DNA from 4 places in the Streptomyces sp. NPDC019890 genome. Region 1 is predicted to be linked to each of the others. Evidence: riboswitches for the same ligand, from Rfam matches in the RefSeq annotation. Region 1 holds a riboswitch; each other region holds the start of a gene.
What was found. Region 1 has a riboswitch for cyclic di-AMP ahead of ACI2LP_RS19105 (NlpC/P60 family protein). Riboswitches for the same ligand answer to the same signal wherever they lie in the genome.
Positions count from the first base shown of each region.

Region 2: linked by a shared signal. The riboswitch ahead of ACI2LP_RS26545 (peptidoglycan DD-metalloendopeptidase family protein) and the one ahead of ACI2LP_RS19105 (NlpC/P60 family protein) in region 1 are both predicted to bind cyclic di-AMP.
Region 3: linked by a shared signal. The riboswitch ahead of ACI2LP_RS14440 (transglycosylase family protein) and the one ahead of ACI2LP_RS19105 (NlpC/P60 family protein) in region 1 are both predicted to bind cyclic di-AMP.
Region 4: linked by a shared signal. The riboswitch ahead of ACI2LP_RS29300 (M23 family metallopeptidase) and the one ahead of ACI2LP_RS19105 (NlpC/P60 family protein) in region 1 are both predicted to bind cyclic di-AMP.

Region 1 is NZ_JBJDQK010000006.1:316,059-318,249, forward strand. Features, by position in the region: gene ACI2LP_RS19105 (NlpC/P60 family protein) at 1-982, opposite strand, end outside; cyclic di-AMP (ydaO/yuaA leader) riboswitch at 985-1,146, opposite strand; gene pcrA (DNA helicase PcrA) at 1,410-2,191, shown strand, end outside.
Region 2 is NZ_JBJDQK010000011.1:6,949-9,139, reverse strand. Features, by position in the region: gene ACI2LP_RS26550 (SGNH/GDSL hydrolase family protein) at 1-48, opposite strand, end outside; gene ACI2LP_RS26545 (peptidoglycan DD-metalloendopeptidase family protein) at 211-1,155, opposite strand; cyclic di-AMP (ydaO/yuaA leader) riboswitch at 1,160-1,316, opposite strand; gene ACI2LP_RS26540 (alpha-galactosidase) at 1,713-2,191, opposite strand, start outside.
Region 3 is NZ_JBJDQK010000004.1:474,136-476,326, forward strand. Features, by position in the region: gene ACI2LP_RS14435 (transglycosylase family protein) at 1-739, shown strand, start outside; cyclic di-AMP (ydaO/yuaA leader) riboswitch at 1,005-1,176, shown strand; gene ACI2LP_RS14440 (transglycosylase family protein) at 1,180-1,848, shown strand.
Region 4 is NZ_JBJDQK010000013.1:153,128-155,318, reverse strand. Features, by position in the region: gene ACI2LP_RS29305 (M16 family metallopeptidase) at 1-614, shown strand, start outside; cyclic di-AMP (ydaO/yuaA leader) riboswitch at 842-1,003, shown strand; gene ACI2LP_RS29300 (M23 family metallopeptidase) at 1,016-1,774, shown strand; gene ACI2LP_RS29295 (GntR family transcriptional regulator) at 1,963-2,191, shown strand, end outside.

The sequences.
Region 1 (2,191 bases):
CGACCTTCACCTGGTCCCAGGTGGTGCGCGGCAGGTCCACACCCGCCGCCTTCCAGGCGGCCTGGGTCAGCCCCGAGCAGTCGTACGAGCTCGGGCCCGTCGCGCCCCAGACGTACGGCTTGCCCAGCTGGGCGCGGGCGAAGGACAGGACCTTGTCGGCCTTGGCCGTGGAGCTGCCGTCGGCGGTACCAGTGCCTGTGCCCGTACCGGTACCCGTACCGCTGCCCTGGTTCTGCTCCTGTTCCTTGCGCGCGGCCTCCGCCCTGGCGCGGGCCTCCGCCTCCGCCTTGGCCTTTGCCTCGGCCTTGCGGCGGGCCTCCGCCTCTTTCTTGCGCTCGATCTCGGCGAGCCGCGCCTTCTCCTCTGCGGTCAGCTTCGACAGCAAGGTGCGCGCCTCGGCGAGCTTCGCCTGAACCTCCTGCTTGCTCGTGCGCAGGGCCTTCTGGGAGGTCGTGAGCGACTCGAGCTGCTTCGTCGCCTCCGCCCGCTGCTTGGCGGCTTCCGCCCGCTCGGTCTCGTAGTCGGTGACAGCGCTGCGCTGACGGTCCGTCATCCGGCTCATCAACTGGGTCTGGTCGAAGTACGACTCCGGGCTGTCCGCGAACAGCAACGCGGCAGTCGGGGTGACCGCGCCGGTGCGGTACTGCGCGGCCGCGAAGGTGCCGAGCGCCCTGCGGGACTCGTTCAGCTTCTCCGTGCGCTTGGCGGCCTCGTCGAGCAGCGTGTCGACCTCGCGCCGCTTCTCGTCGGTGGATTCCTTGGCCTTGTTGTACTTCTCGGTCGCGGTGCCGGCCTGCCGGTACAGGTCGTCGACCTTCTTCTGCACCTCTTCGACGGAGGGCTTCGGCTCGGCGGGCGCCGCGTTGGCGCTCTGCGTCGACAACAGGGTGACGCCGGCGATGGCTGCCGTCGTGAGCCCGACGGCGGGCGAGGTCTTCGCGGTACGGCTGCGTTGTTTGCGATGCGACGCCAAGGCCGGCATCTCCTTCTTCCGTGGACCGCCTACCGGGTTAGCTGTCGGGTTCGGGCAGAACGGAAGGCGCCCTACGGACCGAATGAGACAGGTCCGATTCACCCCGGTTGTGCATGGTGGGTCCCCGGTTCCGAACTTCCTTGAGGGAAGCCCGAATTCGGCGCAGGCCGCCCGATTGGCGTGGATCGCCATGGGGGTACGGGCCGCCTGGTCGAGCACGCTAGCCAACTCGCGTGGCTACTGTGAAGCTTGATGTTCGATATGCCCGATACATTTTCGTGACCTTTTTTCAGCGCGTCGGGGATCGGGTGTCCGGGGTGTCTGTGTCATGACATGGCGAAGTGGCTCGATCGCGCAGGGTTGCCGGGCCGGATTCCCGTGCGGCATGCCAATGCGGCCGCGAGCTGTCAGTGCGGCGGCCTAGACTCGTAGAGCGATGAGCAGCCTCTTTGACGACAGCTTCCTGGCGGACCTCCAGCCCAGCTCGGAGCACCCTCCGCCACCGCCCGAGGACTCGGCCCCGGAGGAGATTCCGGACGATCTCTTCCAGGGCGCGTTCGACGTGCCCCCTGCGCGGGATCCGTACCACCGTGACGGCGCCCCGCGCACGGTCGTGGACCCCGCCGCCCTGCTGGACGGGCTGAACGAACAGCAGCGCGCCGCCGTCGTGCACACGGGCTCGCCGCTGCTCATCGTCGCCGGGGCCGGGTCCGGCAAGACCCGGGTGCTGACCCACCGGATCGCGTATCTGCTGGGAACCCGCAGCGTCCACCCCGGGCAGATACTGGCGATCACCTTCACCAACAAGGCCGCCGGCGAGATGAAGGAGCGTGTCGAGCAGCTCGTCGGCCCGCGCGCCAACGCCATGTGGGTGATGACCTTCCACAGTGCCTGTGTGCGCATCCTGCGCCGCGAGTCCAAGAGGCTCGGCTTCACCTCGTCGTTCTCGATCTACGACGCCGCGGACTCGAAGCGGCTGATGGCCCTGGTCTGCCGCGATCTGGATCTTGACCCCAAGAAGTTCCCGCCGAAGTCGTTCAGCGCCAAGATCTCGAACCTGAAGAACGAGCTGATCGACGAGGAGACCTTCGCCGACCAGGTTGGGGGTACCTCCCAGGCCGAAGGCTCTGGGGGAGGCTTCGAGAAGACGCTCGCCGAGGCCTACCGGATGTACCAGGCACGGCTGCGCGAGGCCAATGCCCTGGACTTCGACGACAT
Region 2 (2,191 bases), on a different contig from region 1:
GTACGACCCGAATGCGCCACTGTTCTTGTCTCTCGAATCGTCTGCCACGAGTCCATATCTTTCCCTTACGGGTGTGACCTACGCGACCGTAAGGAGGGGTTGACGAGGGGTGATCTATACCACCGGTCAAGTTTCCCCCAACCCGGAATACGCCGAATCCCCTCGCGCCGCTGGGGGATTCGGCGCGAGGGGATCGGCGGGACCGGTGGATCAGATCGAGACACCGTGCTGGCGCAGGTACGCCAGCGGGTCGATGTCCGAGCCGTAGCTCGGGCCGGTGCGGATCTCGAAGTGAAGGTGCGGACCGGTGGAGTTGCCGGTGGAGCCGGACAGACCGATCTGCTGGCCGCCGCTCACGCTCTGGCCGGCGGAGACGGCGAGCGAGGAGAGGTGGCCGTACTGCGAGTAGCTGCCGTCGCCGTGCTGGATGACGACCTCGTTGCCGTAAGCGCCGCCCCAGCCCGCGGAGACCACGGTGCCCGGACCGACGGCCTTGACGGTGGTGCCGGTGGAGGCGGCGAAGTCGACACCGGTGTGGTAGCCGCTGGACCACATGGAGCCGGCGAGGTGGTACGGAGTGATCACGGTCGCGCCGCTGACCGGGGCCGTGAAGCCGGAGCCGCTGGTCTGCGAGGCGCTCGCCGAGTCACCGGAGGAGGACTGCGCGGAGGCCTTCGAGGCGGAGGCCTGAGCGTCACCGGAGGAGGGCTTTGCCTTGCGCTCCGGGCGCGGCTTCGACTCGTGGTGGGCCTTCGCCTTCGACTTCCCGCCGAGGGTGAGCTTGAGGCCCGGGTGGATCAGCGAGGGGTCGTCGCCGACCTGCTTGCGGTTGTCCTCGTACAGCTTCTTCCAGCCGCCGCGGACATGGTGCTCGTCGGCGATCTTGGAGAGATAGTCACCGGCGACGACGCGGTAGGTGGTGGGGGCGGCCTGCTTCTTGGCGAGCGGGGCCGTGGCGGCGGTCGTCGGCACCTGCGGGGTGGCGGCGGTCACCGCCGTGTGGGAGGTCGCGGCGGGCGCGGTCTGGCCGGCCGCATGGGCGCCGGCGGCGCCCATCAGCGGAAGGGCGATGGCGGCGCCACCCGTACCGGCGGCGACGAATCCGCGGGTGATCGGGCTGGTCCTGGGACGGCGGTGCTTACCCTTTCCGGGCATGGCGCATTCCTCTCCGGCGCCTGCGAGGTGAGCTGTCGGGTTCGGGCTGGAGATGCCCGGTCGAGCAAAATGCACGACTTAACCCCGAGCCGTCCGGGATGTCCGGAATCGGCATACTTCTTGGGTCCCCCGCTCCTGCCACGCGTGGGTGGGTTTCGAATTCCGGGCGGCGGCAGGATTAGGCGGTCCGTCCGGATTGACGGTGACGCTAAACGAGCCGGATCAAAAGGAACAAGCCACTGCTTTCGCCGATCATGGGCCACTGCGGCATCAAGGGGAAATTTCCCGTCACCCTCCGTGGAACCGGGAACCGCAACTCTCCGGCCCGTAAGGGATTTCACGCCCCACACGCCGCCACGGACCGTCACGAATATGATCCTGCTCACGAGGCGTGCCCCATCTCCTTTGCAGACGGGGCACGTTATATCTAATCGTCCAATTCGGACAGAAGCGTCATTTAATGACGAGGGCTCTCACTTACGTCCACATTCCCGCCTTTTTGGCCGGAGGAATTCCACCGCCCTGCGTCCAGGGCCCGGGCCCTGCCGCGAGTCGCCTCAGCGGCGGCGCAGCCTGATCACGGTGGCGTCCAGGTCACCCTTCAGTCCGGTGTGCAGTCCGTGGTGCAGCAGCACGGACCCGCGGTGTACGGCGCCGGTGTCCACGCACGCGTAGCCGGCCGCCGGGTCGATGCCGCGCAGCCGCAGCCGCGGCGGCTGCTCTCCGTAGTGCTGCGCCTGCAGCCAGGCGAGTACGACGGTCTCGCAGCCGCGGACGTACTGCACGGCGCTGAGCCCGCCTTCGGGCGCCCGGAGCCGGTACAGCTCGCCGTGCTGGACCAGCGGCCGGATCTGCTTGTAGAGCTCCACCCAGCCGCGTGCCTCGGCGAGCTCCTCCTCGCTCCACGCGGTGAGGTCGCCGCCGACCCCGAGCACACCGGCCATCGCGCTGACGAAGCGGAGGCGCAGCGTGCTGACGCGGCCGTTGAGCTGGACATTGGGGCTGTCGGTGACCCAGGCAGCCATGACCCGCGCGG
Region 3 (2,191 bases), on a different contig from region 1:
CATGTGGATGGCCGACCTCGGCAACGGCTTCTACGGCGGGCTGCAGTTCTCGCAGGAGACCTGGCAGAGCTTCGGCGGCACCGCGTACGCGGCGCGCGCCGACCTCGCCAGCCGCTCCCAGCAGATCGCGGTTGCGGAGAAGGTCCTGGAGGCGCAGGGCCCGGCGGCCTGGCCCGGCTGTGCGGCGATCGCGGGGCTGAAGAACGACGGCGCCGCGACCGGCGTCGACCCGGGCGTCCTGCCCCTGCCCGGCCAGAGCGCCCCGGCGGCGCCGGACGCGCCGGACGCGCCCGACGCGTCGCCGAAGACGACCGAGCCGTCCGAGGCCGCGGAGCCCTCTGCCGAGCCGTCCGCCGAACCGTCCGCGGACGCGACGGAGCCGGCGACGCCCGATGCCACTCCGAGCGCGGACGCGGGCGTCGACAGCGGAAGCGGTAAGCACCGCGGCGAGTCCGCCCCGGAGGAGACCGAGCCGGGCAATACGGACAACACGCGCGAAGCGGGACGTCATGCCTCGCGAAGTGACGGCCCAACACGCGCCGAAGCGGACAAGAGTGACACTTCGGACGTCCCGTCGGGCGAGTACACCGTCCAGGCGGGCGACAGCCTGTCCGCGATCGTCAACAAGGAGAAGCTCTCCGGCGGCTGGACCGCGCTCTACGAGGCGAACCGGGGGACCGTCGGCGACGACCCCGACCTCATCCTTCCTGGCCAGAGCCTCGATCTGGGCGCGAAGTAGCGGCAGTTCGCGGGCTTATGTCCGAGTCTGCGCAAGTGAGACATGAGTCTCTTTGTCCCAACTGGCATGACTCGTCGGGCGGAATCGCTCATTCCGCCCGCTACCTGCGGAAACGAGTGTTACCGGAGAGGCGAGATGGGCGATTTCTCCCCGATGTTCATCTTTTGAACATCGGGGAGAGGTGTGTCTACGGTCTGACCGCTCGCCATCGCGGGCACCACTGACCGTCACGCCGAATCCTGCCGTCGGTCGGGGGGAGTAGTCGTCGCGTAGAGCGCCGAAGGCAGGAGCGGGGGACCCAAGGTAAGCGCCGGCCCCGGCCACTGAGAGGTGGTCACCAACCGGCTAGGGGTGAAGTCGCGCGCTAGGACGCACGACCGGGCAACTCACAGGCCCGAACCCGACAGCTCACCTCGTAGGCGTCGGTGAGGAGACGTTCCATGCTGTTTTCCAGCAAGGGCAAGCACCGCCGCCCGTCGAAGACCACTCGCATCGCCACGCTCGCCGGTGTCACCGGTGCCGCCTTCGCCGTCCCGCTGCTCGGCGCGACCTCGGCCTCCGCCGCCACCGCCGCCGAGTGGGACCAGGTCGCCCAGTGCGAGTCCGGCGGCAACTGGTCCATCAACACCGGCAACGGCTTCTACGGCGGCCTGCAGTTCACCAACTCCACCTGGGCCGCCTACGGTGGCACCGCCTACGCCTCGCGCGCCGACCTGGCCTCCAAGGACCAGCAGATAGCCGTCGCCGAGAAGGTCCTCGCGGGCCAGGGCAAGGGCGCGTGGCCGAACTGTGGCGTGGGTCTGTCCAACGCCGCGTACGACGGCGGCTCCGCCGACTCCGGCACCGCGCAGCAGGCGAAGCCCGCCCCGAAGCGCGCCGAGGCCCCCACCACCCGCTCCGCGCGCCCGGCCGCTCCGAAGCCCGCCGCCAAGGCCACGGGCTTCAAGAAGGGCGACGGCGAGTACAAGGTCAAGGCCGGCGACACGCTCAGCAAGATCGCGCAGGCCGAGAAGGTCAAGGGCGGCTGGACGAAGCTGTTCGACCTGAACAAGGACATCATCAGCGACGCCAATGTGATCTACCCGGGCCAGCAGCTCCACCTGAGCTGACCCGAGGTCCCGGGCCGGCAGCTCCACCTGAGCCGGCCCCACCCGGACTTCTGCATCAGTTGTCCGGGACCGGACATCCGGACCCCGGATTCCGGTGGACCCGGCGGCCCACCGGAAGCGGCGGACCCCCGTCCCCCAGCCACCCCGGCTCGGTGCGTTTTCCCCCGTACGCACCGGGCCGGGGTTCTGTCTGTCGTCCCCCGCCTGCCGCCGCAGGCCGTTACCCGCTGGTAGACCTTGTACCCCTTTGTCCGCTGCCGCGAGCCTTGGGGGCCTTTTTTGTCCCAGCGGGCGGGCATCGGCTGGCCACAGCCCTGGAGCCGGTTAGGCTCATGTCGCAAGG
Region 4 (2,191 bases), on a different contig from region 1:
ACCGGCCGGGCGCCGTGCAGACGCAGCTGCTGATCGGCCGCATCGGTGCGGACCGGCACGACCGCGTGTGGCCCGCGCAGGTGCTCGGCGCGTACTGCCTGGGCGGCACCCTCACCTCCCGCCTCGACCGCGTGCTGCGTGAGGAGAAGGGCTACACCTACGGCGTACGCGCCTTCGGCCAGGTGCTGCGCTCCGCCCCCGACGGGTCGGGCGCCGCGATGCTCGCCATCAGCGGCTCGGTGGACACCCCGAACACCGGACCGGCGCTGGACGACCTCTGGAAGGTGCTGCGTACGCTCGCGGCCGAGGGGCTGACCGACGCCGAGCGGGATGTCGCCGTGCAGAACCTGGTGGGTGTCGCCCCGCTGAAGTTCGAGACGGCCGCCTCCGTCGCGGGCACGCTCGCCGACCAGGTCGAGCAGTTCCTCCCGGACGACTACCAGGCGCAGTTGTACGTCCGGCTGGCCGAGACGGGCACTGTCGAGGCGACGGCGGCTGCCGTCAGCGCCTTCCCGGTGGACCGTCTTGTCACGGTGCTCGTCGGCGACGCCGACGAGATCGAGGAGCCGGTGCGGGCGCTGGGCATCGGTGAAGTGAGTGTTGTCACAGGCTGATTGAGAAAGCCGGTGCTCCTCGGCCGGCAAACAACTCCTTACAAACAAGCGGAACCCCGGCATCCAGAGTGGAGCCGGGGTTCCGTGTTATGTCCGCTTTGTTGGAGAGGCTGCGTGTCTGCCCTGTGGGATGCGCTACAAAAAAGCCTGTCTGTTTGGTGATTGAAAGTGGCCCGGCCTAGCGTCGGTCCGGCTGTCCGCCAGAAGCCCGCCGCATCCGCGGCATCGGACAGTCATCGCCGAGTCCCCGTCAGGCGCGAGCCTGGGGAGCCGGGGACCCATGTCCCTGGGGTGAATCGGACGCCTTCGCACCCGTGCGGAGGGGCCCGTAGGAGACCTTCCTGCTCCGAACCCGTCAGCTAACCCGGTAGGCGAGAAGGAAGGAAAGGATCAGCCACTACATGGCGTTCACCCGTGCCACCGGGAAGCACCGTGCCCCGAGCCGCCTGTCGCGACGCAGCGCGAACATGGCGGGTGCCGCGGCCCTCGCCACGACCGGCGTCATCGGAACCCTCGCTTCCCCGGCGCTCGCCGCCAACACGAGCACGACCGCGGTCGAGGACACCGGCCTGACCCCGGTGGTGACCGCCGAGACCCTCGCGGACCAGATCGCCGACCAGGCCGCCGCCCAGGAGCAGGAGGCCGCCAGGGCGAAGGCCGCGGCCGAGGCGAAGCACAAGGCCGAGGTCCGTGCCAAGGAAGCCCGCGAGGCCAGGGAGCGCGCCGCCCGCGACGCCGAGCGCAAGCGCCTCAACTCCTTCGTGGCCCCGATCTCCGGCTCGTACATCTCCACCGGCTACAAGGCCGGCGGCGCCATCTGGTCCTCCGGCAGCCACACGGGCATCGACTTCCATGCGGCGTCCGGCACCACCGTGCACGCGGTCGGCTCCGGCACCGTCGTCGAGGCCGGCTGGGGCGGCGCGTACGGCAACAACGTCGTGATCAAGATGAAGGACGGCTCGTACACGCAGTACGGCCACCTCTCGTCGATCAGCGTCTCGGTCGGCCAGAGCGTCACCCCGGGCGAGCGGATCGGCCTCTCCGGCGCGACCGGCAACACCACCGGGCCGCACCTGCACTTCGAGGCCCGCACCAGCCCCGAGTACGGCTCCGACATCAACCCGGTCGCGTACCTGCGTGCACACGGTGTGAACGTCTGAGCGGACAGCTCGTACAGCTCGTGGAGAAGGCCCCGGCGTGCCGCCGGGGCCTTCTGCCTTTGAGGCACTGGCCAAAAGATATCCATGGATTCCGGAGAGCCTTCGGAAAATCGTGCTCGCTGCAATAGAGTCGACCGAACAGACGTCAATCGGCTGCGTTTCGCGCGGATTAAAGCGGAGGTTCGGTCATGCGCATTCCCGCGCACTCGGTATGCACGGCGATCCGCGACGACATCGTCTCCGGTGTATTCGAGCGGGGCAGTCGGCTGACCGAGGAGCAGCTGGCGCGCCGCTACGGCGTCTCACGTGTCCCGGTGCGCGAGGCCCTGCGCACCCTGGAGTCCGAGGGTTTCGTCACCACCCGCCGGCACGCCGGTGCCTGCGTCGCCGAGCCCACCGAGCAGGAGGCCGCCGACC